3 regions of the Kistimonas ophiarachnellae genome follow, and region 3 is predicted to be linked to each of the others. Evidence: predicted binding sites of a transcription regulator. Region 3 holds the regulator's gene; each other region holds the start of a gene.

Region 1 (7,346 bases), on a different contig from region 3:
CAACAGCGATACCGGCACCGATAAGAATAAACAGCAACAGGAAAAGGCGTTGTTTACGAATCGCTTTCATGCCCTCTCCTCCCGGCGGATACGGCGACGAATGGCATCCATAGCCCGCTTACGTGCGCGCAACGGGCTGACCAGGTTGTACCCCACCACCAGTGACGCGATCAGATAACATGTCCAGACGTAAGGACCGTGTCCCCCCATTTGAACCAGGCTGTCAAACGTTTCAAAGTACATCTATCGTCCTTCTATGCCCGTCTTAGTCTTTTACTCGTATTCACACCGATGTCTTTCAGGACGCCACCAGCTGCTTAACCCAGCGCGTTCGCTGTTCCCGCTCCAGTATTTCCGCACGTAGTCGCAACAGAAAGACGAACAGGCAGAACAGGTAAAAACCGGCGATGGAAATCAACAACGGCGTCAGCATTTCCGGCGCCATGGTAGTTTCGCCCGTCACCTTGATGGACGGCCCCTGATGCAGGGTATTCCACCATTCAACGGAATACTTGATGATCGGAAGATTCACCAGCCCCACCAGTGCGAGAATGGCACAGGCACGCGCAGCGGAATCCTGACTGTTCATCGCTTCACGCAACGCAATCAAACCGAGATAGAGGAACATCAGGATCAATACCGAGGTCAGCCGGGCATCCCATACCCACCAGGTCCCCCAGGTCGGTTTCCCCCAGATCGCCCCGGTGAGAAGCGCCAGCGCACAAAAAGATGCACCGATAGGCGCCAGGCATTTGGCCGCCATATCTGCCAGTTTGATTTTCCAGATAAAGCCAATACCGGCAATGATCGCCATCCCGGCATAAACCGACATGGCCAGCGATGCCGACGGCACATGAATAAAAATAATGCGGTAACTGTTACCCTGCAGGTAATCCGGCGGCGTCCAGAACAGCCCCCAGCCGACCCCGATCAGGATCAGCGCAGACGCCAGCAAACCGATCCACGGCAACCACCGACCACTGATGTCATAGAACCACTTTGGCGAAGCAAACTTGTGAAAAAATGTCCAGCGCATACGTTATAGTAACTTTCTGTTCTGTCGCGCCATAATATGGGTATTTACCGTAAATACCATATAAACCGTTCCCCTCATGGCGCTTCGTTGATCTGGCGCAATACTACCATGACTGCGTCATTTACTCACTTAACCGCTGATACTGATCCGTAATCCCGCACTGATGGCGAAGGGTGCAAACGTCACACCCAGCATGAGCATGGCGCCGAGCCAGAGCAGGTAACCGCTCCAGGCCAACCCGTTCACCGCTGCGTCAATGCAGCCCGTTCCCAGGATCAACACCGGGATATAAAGCGGCAAAATCAGGAGCGACATCAACACGCCCCCCTTTTTCAAACCGACTGTCAGGGCTGAACCAATTGCCCCCAGCAGGCTCAAAAGTGGCGTACCCAGCATCAAGGTGGCAATCAACGCAGGGAAGGCAGACGCGGGCAAATGAAACATCACGGCCAGCACCGGTGACAGAATCACCAGCAACAAACCACTCACTAACCAGTGGGCCAGCACTTTCGCCATCACTAACACATAAAGCGGCTGCGGACTGAGCATGATCTGCTCAAGAGAACCATCATCGAAATCAGACCGGAACAGGCTATCCAAAGACAGCAATGTCGCCAACAGCGCGGCCACCCAGATGATGCCGCTGCCAATCATGGTCAACATTTTGGATTCAGGACCAACGCCTAACGGAAACAGGCTGGCCACCAGGATAAAAAACACCAGTGGATTCATCAGGTCACCGCGCTGACGGAAATGCAGCCGGAGATCCCGGGACAACACCTGACAAAAAGCGTGAAAAACAGAAGGGGCTGTCGATTCAGTCATTACACGGCCTCTACTGCTAATGAATGATCCGAAGAAGACAGCAACTCAGCAAGATCAAGCCGTTTCAAGCCCTGATACTGAATACCCAGCTCATGGTGAGTCGTTAACATCACCATCCCGCCTTGCTGAGCATGGCTGATCAATAAGGATTCCAGCGCCTTGACACCGGCACGGTCAATGGCGGTAAACGGTTCATCGAGTATCCACAAGCGCTGTTGACTGAGATGCAGACGTGCCAGCGCTACCCGTCGCTGCTGCCCCGCTGAAAGTTGATAGCAGGGCACATCCTCAAACCCATAAAGGTCGACCTTACCGAGCGCGCCGAGAATAGCCTTATTCGTATAATGCCCATGCATTCCCATCACAGCCCGGAGGTTTTCCTCTGGCGTTAAGGCTGGCTTGATTCCCACCTGGTGGCCTATAAACAACAGGTCCTGCTGGAAGGCCAGCCGGTTACGCTCAACCGTAGTACCACACCAAGTAATATCGCCATCAAAATCAAGCGATAATCCGGACACAATGCGCAACAGCGTAGTCTTGCCGGAGCCATTCGGCCCCGTCACCTGAACAATTTCACCCGGTCCGAGATCCAGTGCCAGCTCAGAAAACAGTACTCGATCATCCCGAATGCAACACAGTTGCCTGAGTCTTAACAGAGGATCGTTCGGTGTGACGGCGGTCATGCAGATGCGTTAAAACCAGCAGTTATAGTGAGCTGACTTTATATAGAAAGAGGCAGGATTTTGCAAAAACAGGAAGTCATCATGGGGTATTTACCGAGTCACGATGCTTATTACCGTAACCCGGCTATCTTCTGTCGTTACTGTTTGTCGCTGCGCATGACGACAGGCAAGTCAAACGCCAACCAGGAAAAATAGCCTTCCCGGAAATAAAATACTTTTTCGTAGCCCCATAAAACCGCCAGGTATGATGCAAAGGCTGCACGAATCCGGTGAGTCCCACTGCCATAAATCACCACCGGTGTTTTGCGATCCATGAAACCATCATGGTAAAGCAGGGCAAAGGTTGACTTGAGCCCCAGGTGATGCGCCCCCTCAACATGTCCCCAGTTCCATTCCCGGCGAGTGCGAATATCAATGAACATGGCTCCCAATTCATGTAGTCGCTTGGCCTGGGCCGTATTAACGGTAGTTGCCCCCTCAACATGCTCCGGTGCTTCACCCGCTACCGCCTGTCCCCAAAGCAATGCCATAAACAGCACCACACTTCTGAATACACTGATGATTTGTTGCATCCGATACGTCCTTGTATAACTGCTTACCACACGGTCTTCCTGACCGCTTACGGCAAGACATAGCCCAGAAACAACCTGACTGCAGTACTGGCATTTCAAGTCCAGTTCTGCAGCCGGGCCCTCAGTCTTAACGCCGCCTGGCTGTGGATCTGGCTGACCCGCGACTCGCTGACCCCCAGCACCTTGCCAATTTCCTTGAGATTCAGTTCCTTTTCGTAATAGAGGTTCAACACCAGCTGCTCCCGCTCTGACAGGGTCTCAATGGCAGACCCCAAGGCCTTGCGGAACTTCTCCGTCTGCAGATCCAGTTCCGGGGCATTGTTCTCTGAGCGGCGTTGCAGGCGCGACTCCTCGCTATCGAACATATCCTCAAAACTGAACAATCGGCAGCCACGCAAGTCCTGCAGGATGTTGAAGTATTCCTCCAGAGAAACATCCATTTCTGCCGCGACTTCAGAATCCCGTGAATCACGCCCAAGCCTCGCCTCTACCGCACGAATCGCTTCGCTGACACGTCGGCTATTGCGATACACCGAACGAGGCCCCCAGTCTCCCCGACGAATCTCGTCCAGCATGGCGCCGCGAATCCGAATACCGGCAAAGGTTTCAAAGCTCGCTCCCTTGTCGACATCAAATTTCCGCGCCGCTTCCAGCAAGCCGACCATACCAGCCTGCACAAGATCATCGAGCTGCACACTGGCGGGCATCCTGGCAGAAAGGTGACGGGCAATCCGTTTGACCAGCGGCGTATGTCGCTCAACCAACTCGGCATACGTTCGCCGACTGGCGCGTTTTTCCGCCGTTTCCCGAATCAACGCTTCCATGGCTAACACCCTCCTGCGAGAACCTGGTTCTCGAAGAAGAAGGTCATCCCGCCCCTCGGGTAATAAACACGTGAGTGCTGACTCATGCCATCGGCAATAGAGCGCATACCACGGCAAACCTTGGAGTCGGGAGCAGTCTGGAAGAGCGTCATGGCACGATCACTGGCCTTGCGCACTGCAGGGTCGTAAGGCAAGGTGCCGGCATGACGAATCACGAGGTCATGGTCAAAGCCAATCTGCGACTGCAACGCCTGGATGAGCTGCGAGCCTTCACGCTGACTCCTGACCATGTTGGTCACAACATTGAAATGCTGAACACCATATTGCAGACGCAATGTACGGATATAGTCCGCCGTATCCGCAATGGTGACCTTGTCCGGCGTGACCAGCACCATGGCATCCGATGCGGCTGCTACCAGGCGCATGTCCCGCTCCCGGAAACCACCGGCGGTATCCAGCAGCAGGATATCAACCTGGTCAGCAATATCATCGACAGACTGGATCAGCGATAGCAGGCTGGTCTCATTGATGCCGGCGAGATCACCTCCGCCCCTGGCGCCGGGCACCACTTTCACATCCGCCGGTCCTGACAGAAAGGTGTCGGCAATCGAGCACCGCCCTGCCATCACATCCGCGATGGTTTGCTCCGGCGTCTGCCCGAGCATCAGGTGCACATTGGCAAGATTAAAATCAGCATCCATTAACAAGACACGGTTGCCGGCACGACTTAACGCTTCGGCCAGGTTAATGGAAAAGCTGGTTTTCCCTACACCACCTTTGCCGCTGGCAATCGCAGCGACTCTCACTGGTTTAACGTCCATAGTTCCTTTACGGTCCGTTAGTTGTCATGGGATAGATTCAGCTAACGCCATTCCTTGGCGTCAGCAAATTAATAATTGCAAGAGATGTACCAACATAAAAAAACAGACCCAATAAAATATATCTATATGTTTTTATTGGCTTTATTTGAAATCACAAAAAGAATACAACCCTATAAGCCCGATAACTCCTCAATTATCAGGATGTTTTTTTGACTCACCAGTCATCAGGTGACATTTTCCCGGCATCTACAAATGCCCGTTATTGGAAACACACAAGGAAAATCAAAGAAACTATCTTCAAGCTGATGGCTTAATAAACCGTCAAGTGCTTAATGGGCCCCTCTAGCAAAACATTTTCACTGGTCTGCATGCTGCAAAAAAATGATTGATACCTGCATTTACTATACGAAGGCTTTGATGGTCACGGGGAAGAACTAATACAGCCATTTTAGCCAACCTCTCAGGAACTGATGACACAAAGGGATGTCCTTGTATATAGGCGTATTCCTGAGTGAACTTTTGATTCCAGAACATTCAGAGTGCGCTTACGGTGTATGACCTTTCACTTAACAGTCCGGAAAATCCGTTTTATAAAAACGTGAAAATCCGAGATTGAAACAACTGACAGGATGCTTAATATGTTTAACAATATGAATTATTGCGTGACATTCGCAGCTACCGCTGTAGTTTCAGCCACCCTGCTGGCTAATCAAATACTCTTTTCAGAGAATGATCCGGATAGTAGCATGACGAACATTTGCGCCGGAGCACTTGTTACCAGCGCTCTCGGAGCACTATATCATTATTGCTGCCATAAAATGGACATACGCGAGAGAAGAGTTGAAGCCAGAGCAAGCAACGCTAAAAAACCAGACATAAAAATTATTGGCGCTGGATTAAGTCGTACCGGGACTGTTAGTTTACAGGAAGCCCTGAATGAATTAGGATTCATGCCTGTTTATCATGGTCTGGATATGTTTGCCGATCCTGATTCAACCGTATGCTGGAAAAAATACAAAGAAACAAAAGAGCTCAAATATTTATATGGCGCCCTCGAGGGTATGAATGGGCTTATTGATTACCCATCAGCACTAATGGTGAAGGATTTATTAGAAATATTTCCTGACGCTAAAGTAATCTTAACAACTCGAGAAGGGAAACAATGGGCAAAAAGCGCCAAATCCGTTCTATTTAGACCTGAATATAAGAAAGAGATTCCCTTTGTTTGGGTTGCGTCATTTTTTTCAGACAAACTCAACGCCGTAAAATTATTCACAGCGATGTATAAAAAAGAATTTGAGGCTGATTTACTTGAAGGCAATACTACAGATGAAAACAAAATGGCTGTTTCACTTGAAACTCACAACCAGAAAATCAGGAACCTTGTACCGGCTGAAAAATTATTGGAGTTACCTTTAGGTTCTAACTGGGAGCCATTATGTCACTTCCTGGGGAAGCCCGTTCCAGACAAGCCATATCCAAAGGTTAATAGCACCAACGCTGTCAGGGAGACAGCACAAAGAATTATACGAGGTAAGGATTTTGACAGGACAGGCCAAAGCTACAGTTAAATGTAGAAGCGAAGCGACCTCCGCGAAAGATAAAAGACATGAATTCAGGATCTACGGAGCAACTGGCGGAATTTCTCATCAACAGGCGTGGCCTGGTCTTCAGGACTCAACACTGGCTCATCAAATGACTCAACCAGCATCACACGACCCGGTGAAACTCCCAGCAGCAACTGCTTACTACCAGCCTCAACCAATACCAGCCGGTCTCTGCCACCCAGCGAAAGCGCACCAAGGATCTTCATGCCACGACCACTTTGAGACATCGCCGGATTAAAACGCTTAAGTAACCAGGCCGTACCGAAAATCAGCACCGTGACCAGTATTAAAGAAAAGAGCGCCTGAAAAACTGCGTAACCACCAAGAGAAGAGGGCTCTGCGGACTCTTCTGCTGCTGTCGCCAGTAACGGCAACAACAGCAGAAGAGACGAGAGAAAACGAACAGGAAAAACCCTGAAGAAATTACCGTGTTTCTGAATCATCAGTCTGTGCATAACGATTCAGTTCATACTTCCGCATTTTTTCCACCAGCGTGGTACGACGGATCTGCAACTTGTCTGCCGCGCGGGCAACGACGTTATTGCAATCATCCAGCGCCTGGCGAATCAGTTTCTTCTCAAGCCGTCCTAGGAAATCTTTCAAATTCAGGCCATTAACCGGAAGAATAGCCAACTCATCCAGACCGGAAGTTCCCGGCGGCTGAAGTGTATTGGGAAACATCTCGGCAACCCGATTGTCCCTGACCTCCTGCCCTGCCAGCTTCTGGAACTTGTCTGGCAATTCCTCTACACCAATAACACCCATCGGGTAGATAATAGAAAGTCGCTCCACAAGGTTCGCCAGCTCCCGGACATTACCGGGCCAGTCATATTTACACAGCAGCATAATGGCTGCAGAACTGAAACGGACGGAACCTCGCTGATCCCGCTCCATACGGGTAATCAAATCATTGAGTATCAACGGCAGATCTTCAGTGCGATCCCGCAAGGCTGGCATATCAATAGGGAACACATTAAG
Region 2 (7,346 bases), on a different contig from region 3:
CTGGCCCGCAAAGTTCTGTTCCAATTCTCTCCGGAGACAGCCCATGACCTGACCATGGATATGCTGTCTGCGTCCCAGCGTCTCGGACTGCTCAAGTGCCTGTTCAAGCCGGTGCCGTCTGTTCCCACGGAAGTGATGGGGCTGACGTTTGATAATCCCGTTGGCTTGGCGGCTGGTCTGGATAAAGACGGTGAATGCATTGACGCCTTCGGCTCACTGGGGTTCGGTTTTGTTGAGGTCGGCACGGTAACTCCGCGGCCGCAGCCGGGTAACCCGAAGCCCCGCCTGTTCCGGATTGTGGAACGGGAAGCGATCATCAACCGGATGGGCTTTAACAACAAAGGCGTTGATCACCTGGTTGAAAACCTGAAGAAGACCCGTTATCAGGGCGTGATTGGGGTGAATATCGGTAAGAACAAAGTGACGCCGGTTGAGGAAGCTGAAAGCGATTACCTGACCTGCTTGCGCAAGGTCTACGCTCACTCCGGCTATGTGGCCGTTAACCTTTCTTCACCGAATACCCCCGGGCTGCGTCAGCTGCAATTCGGCGATACCCTGAAGTCACTGTTGAATGTGCTCAAAGAAGAACAGGGTAGACTGGCCAAAGAACACGGCAAGTATGTCCCTCTGGCGATCAAGCTGGCGCCCGATATGACCGATGAAGAAATTCGTGATATCGCTACCCAGCTGGTGGCTTATGAGATTGATGGTGTGATCTCCACCAATACTACGCTGGAGCGGGAAGCGGTTCAGGGTTGCAAGAATGCCAATGAAGACGGTGGTCTCAGTGGCGCGCCCTTGACTGATCTTTCCACCCAGAAAATTCGCGTACTGGCGGAAGCGTTGGATAACAAACTCCCCATCATTGGTGTGGGCGGGGTTATGGATGCGCAATCAGCTGCGGATAAAATCAAGGCGGGCGCCAGTCTGGTGCAGATTTACAGTGGCTTTATTTATCGTGGCCCCGACCTGATCCGGGAAGCCTCGGAAGCCGTAGCAGCCTGCCGCTGAATCTACCCAGTCTCCAGATACAACAAGGGCCCTTAACCGGGCCCTGATTTCACTCTATTTTCGGATACTGAGCGATCAACGCCGACTCAGAGGTAATGTTGATTGCTTTTTTGTATACCGGAAACGCCGGTATAACCATCCACATGGTCCGACCAGCCCTCTCGCCAGCCCGTGAGCCATGCCTGTCGCTGGTTTAGCTCGTCATGTGGACAGATGTCCTTTGACCGTCCCGATAGCCCGTTTTGATAACCTTTCGTGTAGGCTCTTTCGGTCTTGTCCCTCTTTTGTCTTTTCATGGTCGGTCTTGCCTCCCGTTTCGGTGACTACATCCCGGGCCATCCTGACCGCGAGATCGGTGGGAAAGAGTCGGTCTTGCCGCTGAAGCTCCTTTTTCTGCGTACTGCTTCAGTGAAAAATCAGGGCATAAACGGAACTTGTTCCGTCATACAGAAACCCTACAAGGTTATTTCTATAGGAAGTGAGCCTGACTGTCGAGGAATCTTTGTGAATAGCGTCAATGTTTTGATAATGTGAGTGCTTATATAGACCTGCTGACTGGTTATATAAGTCATTGATATTACGCAGGAAGTGTGACCGGTAAGGTCTGGGTGAAGAAATATCTCTTCCGGGAAAAACACAATAAATGTCAAAATTCCGCATATTTTTTAGCGGGGATCATGGCTAGAATGCCGCCATTACTTCACTTTCACTAATCCTCCCTCTTAACTAGCCTGTATCTTGCTGATGCCGGGAGGATGGTTTTCCACCGAATCAATTGAATGGGTGCTGCAGGTACTGATGAGTACTTCCCCGGAATTTTTTGCCTCTTGCCCGAAGGGCATAGAATCACTGCTGGCTGAGGAGCTGGCGGGTTTTGGCGCTGACACCGTCAGGGAGACGGTTGCCGGCTGTTATTTCAGTGGTTCCCTGGCCGTTGCCTATCAGGCGTGTCTCTGGTCACGGTTGGCCAACCGTATCTTGCTGATGGTTGCCCATTTCCCGGCTGGTGACCGCGATGTCATTTATGCGGGTATTCAGACCGTTGACTGGGATGATCATATTGATCCCGGCAAAACCCTTGCTGTGACTTTTACCGGTAGCAGCCCTGAAATTCGGAATACCCATTTTGGTGCATTGCTGGTCAAGGACGCCGTGGTGGATCAGCTGATTGCGCGCACTGGTAAGCGTCCGTCGATTGCCACGAAATCCCCGGATTTGCGTATTCATGTCCGCCTGCATAAAGGCAAGGTGCAAGTGGGAATCGATTTGTCTGGTGACAGTCTCCATATGCGCGGTTACCGGCAGGATGTCGGTAAGGCGCCGCTGAAGGAGAATTTGGCATCCGCGATTCTTTACCGTGCCGGCTGGCGTGAATTGGCCAGAGAGGGAGCCTCTCTGGTCGATCCGATGTGCGGGTCCGGCACCTTCCTGCTGGAAGGGGCGATGATAGCCGCAGATATCGCACCGGGACTCTTGCGCACTCGCTTTGGTTTTGATCGCTGGCCCGGCCACATTCCCAGTATCTGGCGCGATGCAATGGGTGATGCCCGTGAGCGTCGTCAGGCTGGTCTTGATAGCATGAAAAATGTCTTTCTGGGCTACGAAGCGGACCAGTGGATCGTCCGGCAGGGATTGGCAAATGCGCAACGCGCTGGACTGTCAAAACGGGTTCGTATCGAACAAGCCGAGCTGGCAAACTTGCATCAGGTTGACAGCCCTGAAGGGTTGGTTGTCGTGAACCCACCTTATGGTGAGCGTCTGGGCGATGAAGCAAGCCTTGTTTATCTCTATCAGAACCTGGGTGAAAAGTTCAGAACCACCTTTAAAGGTTGGCAGGGTGCTGTCTTTACCGGTAATCCGGGGCTGGGACGTCGCATGGGTATTCGCAGTCGCAAGCAGTACACGCTCTATAACGGTGCGCTGGAATGTAAGCTGCTGATGTTTGCCAATGAGGAACAGTGGTTTGCAGGTTACGATGCCAGGGATAAAGAAACAACGAACAAGGCATCAGTGCAGTCTGCACCTCTCACCGCTGGCGCCACAATGTTTGCTAACCGTCTGCGTAAAAACCTCAAGCAGATGAGCAAATGGGCCAAGCGTCAGGATATCCAGTGCTATCGCCTGTATGACGCGGACATGCCGGAATATGCCGTCGCTATCGATCTGTACGGTGACAAAGTGCATGTTCAGGAATACAAAGCACCGGCATCAATTGATGAGGCAAAAGCGACTGAACGATTGCAGGATGTCATGTCTGCGCTGCCAGAAGTTTTGTCTGTCTCGCCAAAAGATATCGCCCTCAAGAGCCGTGCAAAGCAGTCCGGTAAGAGGCAATACGAACGTCAGGCTGACAAAAATGAATTCTTTGAAGTCAAAGAAGGTAGTGGTCGTTTCTTGGTCAATCTGAACGATTATCTGGATACTGGTCTCTTTCTTGATCATCGTCCGTTACGTCTGCGAATTGCACGGGAAGCGGCGGACAAGCGTTTTCTTAACCTGTTCTGTTACACAGGCGCGACAACAGTCCATGCGGCCTTGGGCGGCGCTCGCTCGACCACCAGTGTTGACCTTTCCAAAACCTACCTGGACTGGGCTCGCAAAAACCTCTCGCTGAATGGTTTCAGTGATCGTCATCAGCTGGAACAGGTGGACTGCATGCGTTGGCTCGCTGATGCTAAAGGTCAATATGATCTGATTTATATTGATCCGCCAACATTCTCCAACTCCAAACGCATGACCGATGTGTTTGATGTACAGCGTGACCATGTTGAGTTGCTGCGTTTGGCAATGAAGCGTCTTGCCCATGGCGGGACGCTCTATTTCTCCAATAATTACCGACGCTTCAAGCTGGATGAATCTTTGATGGATGAGTTTGAGGTGAAGGATATTACCAGCGAAACCCTTGATAAGGATTTTGAGCGTAATCGCCGTATTCATCAGTGCTGGAAGATTCAGCACAGGCTGTAAAACTTTTATAGGTAGTGCGGTGTACCTGATCATCGGGGCACCGCAGGCTATGGGGTACCTGCTTGCCGCTCCGTCATGCAGTCCTGCATGAAGTCGCTCTCGGTACGTCCCTGTACCTTGCAATCAGATACCCCATAGCCCGCTTACAAACCTTTTTGTTGCCTGCAGGTTTGTATTTTCTGTTTTTTGCATTCTATCGCCTTCCTATCTGGTGCTTTTTTGTATCTATTTTGAATCGTTTGTTTGCTTTGCCCCAATGCGTGGCATTTTTATTGCATTAATGCAGTGCGTTGACTGGCTAGGTTGCACTGATATGCAGCCTTATTAGGTGAATGATTCACGGAAGAACGTGTGTGGCTTCGTTTTGAGCAGATTTTTATCTGCACAGTGAAAAGTCGAGGCTGAAGATAATAAATAAAAATGATCTTTATTGGTGCGCAATATCTTTGGGTGAATCGATATGGTGCGCGATAAAGAGGGGTGACGAGGTGTTTGATGGATAACGTTGGGAGTGCGGTTGAAACGTTGATGCAGGGGACAAATACCCTGTTTATCCTGCTTGGGGCGATCATGGTACTGGCCATGCATGCAGGGTTTGCGTTTCTTGAAGTAGGAACGGTACGGCAAAAGAATCAGGTCAATGCGCTATCCAAGATCATTACCGATTTGGGTGTGTCCACACTGGCTTACTTTTTTATCGGTTACCAGGTGGCCTATGGCATGGATTTCATGGCAGATGCGGCAACCTTGACGGCCAGTCACGGCTATGAATTGGTGAAGTTCTTCTTTCTGATGACATTTGCGGCGGCGATACCTGCCATTGTTTCCGGTGGCATTGCTGAACGGGCGCGTTTTTACCCGCAGTTACTGGCCACGTTTCTGATTGTTTCCCTGGTGTATCCATTATTTGAAGGGATGATCTGGAATGGTAACTATGGCTTCCAGGATTGGCTGGAAGGTTTTGCTGGTGCACCGTTCCATGATTTTGCCGGTTCCGTGGTAGTGCATGCTGTGGGTGGTTGGATAGCACTGGCCGCGGTCGTGTTGCTTGGTCACAGAAAGGGACGTTATCGCAATGGCAAGCTGGTTGCGTTTGCGCCTTCGAATATACCATTTCTGGCGCTGGGAGCCTGGATTCTTGCCGTCGGCTGGTTTGGCTTCAATGTGATGTCAGCCCAGACGGTTGACAGCATCAGTGGACTGGTGGCAGTCAACTCGCTGATGGCGATGGTCGGTGGCACATTGGCCGCCATGCTGGTGGGTAAGAACGACCCGGGTTTCATCCATAATGGACCGCTGGCCGGACTGGTAGCTGTTTGTGCGGGCTCAGATGTTATGCATCCTGCGGGTTCTCTGGTGGTTGGTGCAGTAGCGGGTGCGTTATTTGTCTGGACATTCACAGCGACGCAGAATCGCTGGAAGATTGATGATGTATTGGGTGTCTGGCCATTACATGGTCTGTGTGGTGCCTGGGGCGGAATTGCAGCAGGCATCTTTGGTTCGACGGCACTGGGTGGCTTGGGTGGTGTATCCCTGACAGCGCAGCTGATTGGTACTCTCGCTGGTGTTGGCGTTGCACTTGTGGGTGGCCTGATTGTTTATGGGGCTATCAAAGCGCTGGTAGGCATACGTCTGTCAGAGGAAGAAGAGTATCAGGGGGCGGATCTTTCTATTCACAAGATTCATGCGACTTCTGATGAATAAGTCGATAGTGCAGTGCTCGGGTTGATCAGTCACGTCCTGTTTCTGTTGGGATGCAGGATGTGACTTTTTATCGAGCTAATGTACAAGTGCGTAAACCTTCAATCATTCAAGGGTTTATGTTGATGAGGGGATGAAACAATCGTCCTTTCTGCGCGTTATCTGGCATAATTAATCCCTTTGACGTGGCCATTCATCTGCCGGTTCTGTTGTTCCGCTGAATGGTGATCGATCGTCTGGCCCGGCTTGTCGTCGGGCAGGGTTTCAGCTGCAGGAGCGCCTGATGTTCAGACCTTTGCCGGTATTTATCGGCCTTCGTTATACGGGGGCCAAACGGCGCAATCACTTCATTTCTTTTATTTCTGCCATGTCCATGGCCGGTCTTGTGCTGGGGGTCATGGTGTTGATCATCGTACTGTCGGTGATGAACGGCTTTGACCGGGAATTACGTCAGCGCATCTTGGGAATGGTGCCTCATGCAACGATAACCTCTGCCTATGGCACCATGACGGATTGGGAATCCATCAAGTCGAAAGTTGAAGCTGTGCCGGGTATAGAGGCTGCTGCACCTTTCATTGACGCCCAGGGCATGTTGACCAATCAGGGGCAGGTCAAGGGTGTCATGTTGTATGGCATTGATCCTGAGTTGGAACAGCGAGTCTCTATTCTTGATGAACATATGGAAAGTGGTCAGCTGACCGATCTCAAGCCCGGTGAATTTGGCATCGTGCTGGGAGAGATACTTGCGCGTCAGTTGGGGGCGGGTATTGGCGACAAAGTTACTGTGGTATTGCCGGAAGCTTCTATTAATCCGGCGGGTGTGTTTCCTCGTCTCAAACGTTTCACGGTAACCGGATTGTTTGCAGTAGGCGCGGATCTGGATGCCAGTCTGGCCTTTATCAATATCAAAGATGCTGCACGCTTCATGCGTATCAGTGAGGGAGTACAGGGACTTCGCTTGCAGACGAAGGATTTGTTTGCGGCACCTCGCTTGGCCTGGGAAGCGGCCATGACCTTGCCAGGACGTTACTACGTTCGTGACTGGACCCAGACTCATGGTCGCCTTTTCCAGGCGATCCAGATGGAAAAAACCATGATTGGTTTGTTGCTGGTGCTGATTATTGCGGTAGCCGCATTTAACATCGTTGCAACGCTGGTGATGGTTGTTACCGACAAGCAATCTGATATTGCGATCCTGAGAACCTTTGGTGCAACGCCCGGCATGATTATGCGAATTTTCATGGTACAGGGTTGTGTGATTGGTTTAATAGGAACGGGGCTGGGCGTTGCCCTCGGGATTCTGGGGGCGCTCAACGTGGCCAGTATTGTCGGTTGGATTGAATCCATGCTGGGGATTCATTTCCTGAGTCCTGATGTGTATTTCATTAGTTATCTACCTTCCGAGCTGCTTTGGCAGGACGTTGTCAGCATCGCGGTTGCGAGTTTGATGTTGAGCTTTCTCGCTACCCTCTATCCGGCGTGGCGCGCATCACGCACTCAACCTGCCGAGGCATTGCGTTATGAGTAAGGATGTAGTTCTGGAATGCCTGGAGCTGGGCAAGGTATACCGTGAAGGGCCCGGCGATGTAGAGGTTATTCGTGATGTCAGCTTCGCAGTGGGGCGCAGTGAGCGTATAGCCATTGTGGGGAGTTCCGGTTCTGGTAAG
Region 3 (7,346 bases):
CTGGTACACCGTGGCCCGTGACGGCAACCTGCTGGACCGGATGGTGGATGTGGGGCGTACTGCAGCAGAGCGCACGATTCGTCGTCTGGGTGGCCAGAAACTGAAAACCTGTAAAGTGCCTGTGCTGTTCAGTGCCGAGCTGGCTGGTGGTGTGATCGGGAACCTGATGGCGGGCATCAGTGGTGGTAACCTGTACCGGCAGTCTTCTTTCCTGTTAGACCATCTCGGCAAGCAGATATTCCCTGAATGGGTGCATATTCATGAGCAGCCCCTGTTAAAAGGCGGAATGGGTTCAGGCGCGTTCGATGGTGATGGTCTTCAAACGTACGCTAAGGATTTCATCAAGGACGGTGTACTGGCTAACTACCTGTTGAGCACTTATTCTGGCCGTAAGCTGGGTATGCCAAGTACTGCCAATGCGGGTGGTGCACGTAACCTGTTTGTAGACAGTAATGCCGGTGATCAGGAATCGTTGCTGAAACAAATGGGCACTGGCCTGCTGCTTACAGAGCTGATTGGTCATGGCGTGAATATCGTGACGGGGGATTATTCCCGCGGCGCGGCTGGTTTCTGGGTGGAGAATGGCGAGATCCAGTATCCGGTGTCAGAAATTACCATTGCCGGAAATCTCAAAGACATGTTTATGCAATTGCAGGCGGTAGGTAACGATGTGGATCGTCGTGGCAATATCCAGACGGGTTCACTGCTGATTGATGGCTTGACGATTGCGGGAAATTAACCCGTCATAGCCCCATAAAAAAACACCGGTTATCCGGTGTTTTTTTATGGCTGAAGATTATGAATAGAACAGTGTGGCCAGTCCCAGAAAGGACATAAAACCGGTGACATCGGTGATGGTGGTTAACACCACGGAACCGGCCAGAGCAGGGTCAATCTTCAAGGCCTTCAATATCATTGGCAGTATCGCGCCGACCACAACGGCAACCGTCAGGTTAATCACCATGGCCAGCGCAATCACGAGGGCAATTACCGAATCGTCAAACCACAGCATGGCGGCAGTGGCAACGACACTGGCCCAGATCACGCCATTGGACAGACCGACGATAAATTCCCGGGTCACCAGCCAGCGGGTGTTGGAACGTCCGATCTGGCCCAGTGCCATGGCACGAATAATCAGGGTCAGTGTCTGGCTGCCGGCAATGCCACCCATGCTGGCGACAATAGGCATTAGAACCGCCAGGGCAACCACCTTGTCGATTGTATCTTGAAACAGCCCGATCACGCTGGCGGAAATAAAGGCGGTCATCAGGTTGATGCCCAGCCAGGTTGCCCGACGGCGTGCGGTCTTGAATGTCGGTGCAAAGGTGTCCTCGTCTTCATCAAGACCGGCCCGGCTCATCACTGAGTGATCCGCTTCTTCCCGAATAACGTCAACAACATCATCAACAGTGACACGGCCAATCAGGCGATGGTTTTCGTTAATCACCGGCGCGGAAATGAGGTCCTCCCGTTCGAACAGCTGGGCCACCTGGCTGTCCTGCATGTCGGCGGGGATAGCAATGAATTCCGTTTCCATGACCTCACTGATGGTTTTGTTGCCATCCTCAGTCAGTAGTCGGGTCGTGGGCAAGGTGCCGATTAACGTGTCATCCCGGCTGACAACCAGCAAACCATCGAAGGGTTCCGGCAGGGATTCATGACGACGCAGATAGCGTAGTGCGACATCAATGGTGATATCCGGCCTGACCGTGGTGGTGTCGGTATTCATCAGGCCGCCGGCAGTGTCTTCAGGCCATGACAGGACGGCCTCAATCCGCTGGCGATCCTGCTGACTCATTGACGACAGCACCTGGTGGGTGATGGTCTGGGGCAGTTGTTGCAGCAGGTCGGCGATGTCGTCGATATCCTGTCCTTCCAGGATGCCGATCAGTTCCGCCACATTCATGCGGTCAATAAAGAACTGCCTGACATCATCACTCATTTCGTTGAGGACATCACCTTCGTGTTCAACGTCAATGAGTTTCCACAGCAGGCTGCGCTGTCGGGGTGGCGCTGAAGCCAGCAGGTGCGCAGCATCGGCAGGCGACAGGCTGTTCAGCATCTGTTTGACCTGCGTGGAAATGCCTTCCTCCAGTGCCTTGTTGAGGATGTCCAGCTGGTTGTCTGAAAGCGCCAGGGAGTGTTGCTGTGTCATGCCTGTCCTTGACTGCGGATATAGTAGACAGTGGTTATATGTTTGAAGAATAGTCAGTCTGTCAACGGTGGGGCAAGCGGAGAATGCAGCGGGTTGTAATAAATATCCGGGGGCAAGTGCGGGAGATTATTCTCCCTCACCGAAAAAATCATCAATCAGGGCTTGAATGGCCTGAAGCGCCCTGGCTTCATCATGGCCTTCGATCTCGACGGTCAGTTCGGTGCCCTGGCTGGCAGCCAGCATCATCACAGACATGATGCTTTTACCGTCCACCATATTTTGATCACGTCCCACGTCAATGCGGCTGGCAAAGGCGGAGCTGGTCGTGACAAATTTTGCGGCGGCCCTCGCGTGCAGGCCCAGTTTGTTTTTTATCGTAATGGTCTCACGGATCATTGTGCCTGAATCTCTCTGTGCCGAACCTGCGTGTTATTGTGAGCCTGTTGAAACCGTTGCGCGAGTGCTTCACAGACAAAGACTGAACGATGCTGGCCGCCTGTGCAACCAATGGCGATGGTCATATAGCTGCGATTGCCGGCTTCAAAGTCCGGGAGCCAGTGTTCAATAAAGGTGTAGATATCATTGATCATCCGTTCTACGGGCGGTTGACCTTTGAGGAAATCGATAACGGGCTGATCCTTGCCGGTAAATGCGCGTAACGATTCATCCCAGTAAGGGTTCGGCAGGCAGCGGACATCAAAGACATAATCGGCATCGGTGGGAATGCCATGCTTGAAACCAAAGGATTGCAGTTGCAGTGACAGTCCGTGCTCCTGTTTTCCCAGAACCCGCTGGCGGATGGTGCTGCGCAGGTCATGCAGTGACAGGGTGCTGGTGTCTATCCGCAGGTCGGCTAACAGAGAGATGGGTTCCAGTATGTCGGTCTCTCGCTTGATCGCCTCTTCCAGGGAATACTGCTCGTTACTCAGGGGGTGGCGCCTGCGGGTTGAGCTATACCGCTTCAGCAGGGTGGTATCGTCAGCATCCAGAAAGATGATGTCACATTCAATACCCTGTGTTTCAGTGATTTCGCGGTAAATCGATGAGAAATGACTGAGTGCGCCGGGGATATTGCGTGCATCAATACTCAGGGCAATGCGGGGTGACTGTTCACTCGGGTTATTGCGCAGACTGTCTATCAGGCCTGGCAGCAGGTCGGCGGGCAGGTTGTCCACGCAGTAAAAGCCCTGATCTTCCAACGCATGCAGCGCGGCACTCTTGCCTGAACCTGATCGACCGCTGATGACGATCAGCCGGGGGACAGTGGACATTGTTAATTATCCCGTATTTGTTGCTGCCAGCAGGGAACCCGTCAGCCGTAGCGGCAGGCTCCCTGATCAGTTCAAGCATAGGAAAAAATGAAAACAAGAGAAAGAGGTCAAACGACAATGGTTTATCGTTTATGTAAGGTTGGCGTTTCTGGGAGGGACGTTATTCCTCGCAGGTGATCAGCTGGTACAGCATTTCGCTGCTTTCGGCTTTTCGCAGAGCCTCGCAAAGTCCCGGGTTGCTGAATTTTTCAGCCAGTTTTTTCAGCAGTTCCAGATGTTCGTTGATGCTGTTGTCTGGTACGACCAGCGCGAAGATGAGATCAACGGGGTGGCGATCAATAGCATCAAAGTCGATTGGTTCTGCCAGCTGGAGAAATATGGCTGCCGGTTTTTTGCAGGAGGCCAGGCGGCAATGGGGTATGGCGACGCCGTTACCTAAACCGGTGCTGCCGAGTTTTTCGCGGGTGACAAGACAGTTGAACAGATCCTTGGCGTCGATGACGGGATCATGCTGTCCGATCAGGTTGGCGATATATTCGAGGGTGCGCTTTTTGCTGCCACCCTGCACGCCACAGAGGGCGTGCTCGGGCAATAGAATCTTACGAATGCTCATTGGAATGCTGGGAGTAGCGAGGGGTGCTCAATGCGAGCCGGCTCCCTGCATACGATCGAGGTTTTTCTCTTTGTGTTTGAGGATCTGGCGATCAAGTTTGTCGGCCAGAAGATCAATGGCAGCATACATATCTTCATGCTCGGCGGACGCTGCGATATCCGCACCGCGTATGTGGAGCGTCGCTTCTGCAAGCTGTCTGACTTTTTCCACGCTCAGCGTAACCTGGATATTGGTTATGCTATCGCAGTGTTCAGCGAGCTTGTTTAGTTTTTTGGTAACATACTCGCGGAGAGACTCGGTAACTTCGACATGATGTCCGCTGATGTTAACTTGCATGCGTTACTCTCCTGATCACAGGTTCGCTCACATCCGGTTTGCACTCCGTACGAACCGGGCTGACGGCTCTAGTGTACCATTGCTCAGGGGCGGTCGTCTTGGGTTTTTGCGACCTATTTACCGGAATGCGCGTATGTTTGTACGTGCCCTAACCGGTTGTTAGGCACAGCGTAGACTACACCAGCCGTTTTCGTTCGTTAGATGGCGGAATCAGGATGGATTCCCGGTACTTGGCAATGGTTCGCCGTGCGACCTGAATGCCCTGTTCCGCCAGCAATGCGGCGATCTTGTTATCGCTCAGGGGCTTTCTCGGGTTCTCCTGGGAGACCAGTTTCCTGATCAGCGCCCGAATGGCGGTGGAAGAACATTCTCCCCCGGATGCCGTGCTGACATGGCTGGAGAAGAAATATTTCAATTCAAAAATGCCCCGGGGCGTATGCATGTATTTCTGGGTGGTAACACGGGAGATGGTGGATTCGTGCATCTCCACGCTTTCAGCAATATCGTGCAGCACCAGGGGTTTCATGGCTTCCTCGCCATAGTCGAAGAACCCGCGTTGGTAGTCGACGATGCGGGTGGCGACCTTGAGCAGGGTTTCGCTGCGGCTTTGCAGACTTTTGATAAACCAGCGGGCTTCCTGAAGCTGGTTTTTCAGGTAGGTATTGTCGCTGCTGTTATCCGCCCGGCGGATCAGCGAGGAGTAGCCGGTATTGATGCGCAGACGTGGCGACGCATCAGGATTCAGTTCAACAACCCACTCGCCCTGCTTCTTGCTGACCAGTACGTCTGGAATGACATATTCTGCTTCACCGGTTTCAAGGCTGCTGCCGGGCTTCGGGTTCAGGGTTTGGATCAGTTCAATGGCGGCTTTCAGCTCGGGCTCCTTGAGCTTTGCCTTGCGCATGATAGTGGTGTAATCACGGCTGCCCAGACGATCCAGGTGCTGATCAACGACCTGCTTGGCGGCAAGTAGCGCGGGTTCTTCCAGAACGTCAGGACCGTTTAGCTGTATCAGAAGGCATTCGCGTAGATCCCTGCAGGCTACGCCGATCGGGTCAAACTGCTGGATACGACGTAACATGACCTCGACCTCATCAAGTTCGAGTTCCAGTGTCGGATCCATGCCCTCAAGGATGTCTTCCAGAGAGCAGGTCAGATAACCGTCGTCGTTTATTGCATCGATAATCGCCATACCGATCAGGCGATCGGTGTCACTCATCGGGGTCAGGTTGAGTTGCCACTCAAGATGATCCTGCAGGGAATCGGGGGCGCTGCTGCGGCTGGTAAAGTCGTCGTCAGAGCGTTCGCTCTGGGAGCTGGATGAGGATTGGTAGATGTCGTCCCAGCCGCTGTCCACGGGTAGTTCCGTAGGAATCTGATCGCTCCACTCTTCCTGGGATTCCGATTCTTCTGAGGATTTTTCTGTTTTTTCGCCCGCTGCAAAGTCAGTCAGGCCGGTTTCACTGCCGGCATCGCTGTCCTGCGTTGCTGCGTCATCGGCTGAACTGTTTTCAGGCGTGTTTTCCTCCTGTTCAAGCAGCGGATTGCTCTCAATGGCCTGCTGGATCTCCTGTTGCAGATCCAACGTTGACAACTGCAGCAGCCTGATAGCCTGCTGCAGTTGAGGGGTCATGGTCAGTTGCTGGCCAATCTTGAGTTCCAGTGATGGCTTCATGACTCTACCGGTCCTGGTTGCACTACATCTGATTCACGGTTGTCGTTCTTGCTCATCCCTGAGAGCTTGCCAGGTGCCTGTTTGCACCTGCGGCTATTCAGTCTGTTGCGACAGTTATCGCTTTCGCGACGGTATAGTACATGGCTGGATCGGATTTTGCATCAGATACGGAAGTGTTCTCCGAGATAGACGTCGCGAACCTTCTGGTTGGCCATGATGGTGTGACTGTCGCCCTCGGCGATAATGTGACCTTCGCTGACAATATAGGCGTGTTCACAAATATCCAGCGTTTCGCGTACGTTGTGATCGGTGATCAGGACGCCGATGCCGCGATTCTTCAGGTGCTGGATAATCTGCTTGATATCATTGACCGAGATAGGGTCAACGCCGGCGAAGGGTTCATCCAGCAGGATGAAGGAGGGCTCGGTTGCCAGCGAACGGGCAATTTCAACCCGGCGTCGCTCACCACCGGACAGGCTCATGCCGGCACTGTCGCGGATATGCTGGATGTTGAACTCTGCCAGCAACTGTTCCTGCTTCTCCACACGCTGCGCCTTGGTCAGGTCCTTGCGGGTTTCAAGGATAGCCATCAGGTTATCCGCTACGCTGAGTTTGCGGAAAATGGAGGCTTCCTGTGGCAGATATCCAATGCCCGCGCGGGCGCGGCCGTGCATGGGCAGGGGAGTGATGTCCTGGTTATCAATCCGGATCTGGCCGCCATCGGCGTGTACCAGTCCGACAATCATATAAAAACAGGTCGTTTTGCCGGCGCCGTTGGGGCCGAGCAGTCCGACAATCTGCCCACTCTCAATGCTGACAGAGACATCCCTGACGACCTGGCGGCCACCGTACTGTTTTCTGAGGTTGCAGGCTTTAAGCTGAGACATGCTGTCGTTTAACCGCTGTACATCGAAACTCGTTGGAACGGTGATGGCCGCAATATGAAGCGGCCATCCCTGGAAAGGGTCGGTTTACTGGCGAGGCTGGATGACCATCTCGACCCGTTTGCCCTGGTTGGCGCCATCTGCCTTTGCGTTGACGACCTGGGCCTGTTTGTCGTACTCGATCATGTCACCGGTAAAGGTGTCGCCTTTTTGCTCAAGACGGGCCTGCTTGATCAGCTCGACCTTTTCATGATCCAGGTAATACTTGATGGTCTTGCCCCAGGCTTTGAGGAGGCCTTTCTCACTGTCTTGTTCTTCTTCAAAGTAGGCCTTTTTCTTCTTGCCTTCAGAGACGACTTTCTGAATCTGGCGATCCTTTGAATAGATGGTGACAATGTCCCCGGTCAGTTTG

What was found. The regulator sigma-54, encoded in region 3, starts transcription at its own class of promoters, with help from an activator protein. The targets are predictions, from matches to a motif close to TGGCACNNNNNTTGCTNT.
Region 1: a site for sigma-54 is predicted at 4,836-4,853, ahead of AC27K1_RS09485 (P-loop NTPase). Genes of this name have one in related genera too.
Region 2: a site for sigma-54 is predicted at 4,240-4,257, ahead of AC27K1_RS18085 (ammonium transporter). Genes of this name have one in related genera too.

Annotation. Positions count from the first base shown of each region.
Region 1 is NZ_BAAJPA010000006.1:173,968-181,313, forward strand. Features, by position in the region: gene ccmE (cytochrome c maturation protein CcmE) at 1-70, opposite strand, end outside; gene ccmD (heme exporter protein CcmD) at 67-243, opposite strand; gene AC27K1_RS09460 (heme ABC transporter permease) at 299-1,036, opposite strand; gene ccmB (heme exporter protein CcmB) at 1,166-1,861, opposite strand; gene ccmA (cytochrome c biogenesis heme-transporting ATPase CcmA) at 1,861-2,544, opposite strand; gene AC27K1_RS09475 (rhodanese-like domain-containing protein) at 2,682-3,116, opposite strand; gene AC27K1_RS09480 (RNA polymerase sigma factor FliA) at 3,212-3,940, opposite strand; gene AC27K1_RS09485 (P-loop NTPase) at 3,943-4,761, opposite strand; gene AC27K1_RS09490 (sulfotransferase family protein) at 5,400-6,332, shown strand; gene fliO (flagellar biosynthetic protein FliO) at 6,377-6,823, opposite strand; gene AC27K1_RS09500 (sigma-54 dependent transcriptional regulator) at 6,792-7,346, opposite strand, start outside.
Region 2 is NZ_BAAJPA010000016.1:24,767-32,112, reverse strand. Features, by position in the region: gene AC27K1_RS18100 (quinone-dependent dihydroorotate dehydrogenase) at 1-1,011, shown strand, start outside; gene rmf (ribosome modulation factor) at 1,098-1,307, opposite strand; gene rlmKL (bifunctional 23S rRNA (guanine(2069)-N(7))-methyltransferase RlmK/23S rRNA (guanine(2445)-N(2))-methyltransferase RlmL) at 1,810-3,978, shown strand; gene AC27K1_RS18085 (ammonium transporter) at 4,474-5,682, shown strand; gene AC27K1_RS18080 (lipoprotein-releasing ABC transporter permease subunit) at 5,963-7,207, shown strand; gene AC27K1_RS18075 (ABC transporter ATP-binding protein) at 7,200-7,346, shown strand, end outside.
Region 3 is NZ_BAAJPA010000021.1:41,122-48,467, forward strand. Features, by position in the region: gene pmbA (metalloprotease PmbA) at 1-739, shown strand, start outside; gene mgtE (magnesium transporter) at 797-2,155, opposite strand; gene AC27K1_RS19995 (HPr family phosphocarrier protein) at 2,282-2,551, opposite strand; gene rapZ (RNase adapter RapZ) at 2,548-3,426, opposite strand; gene ptsN (PTS IIA-like nitrogen regulatory protein PtsN) at 3,587-4,039, opposite strand; gene hpf (ribosome hibernation-promoting factor, HPF/YfiA family) at 4,067-4,375, opposite strand; gene AC27K1_RS20015 (RNA polymerase factor sigma-54) at 4,551-6,050, opposite strand; gene lptB (LPS export ABC transporter ATP-binding protein) at 6,212-6,937, opposite strand; gene lptA (lipopolysaccharide transport periplasmic protein LptA) at 7,022-7,346, opposite strand, start outside.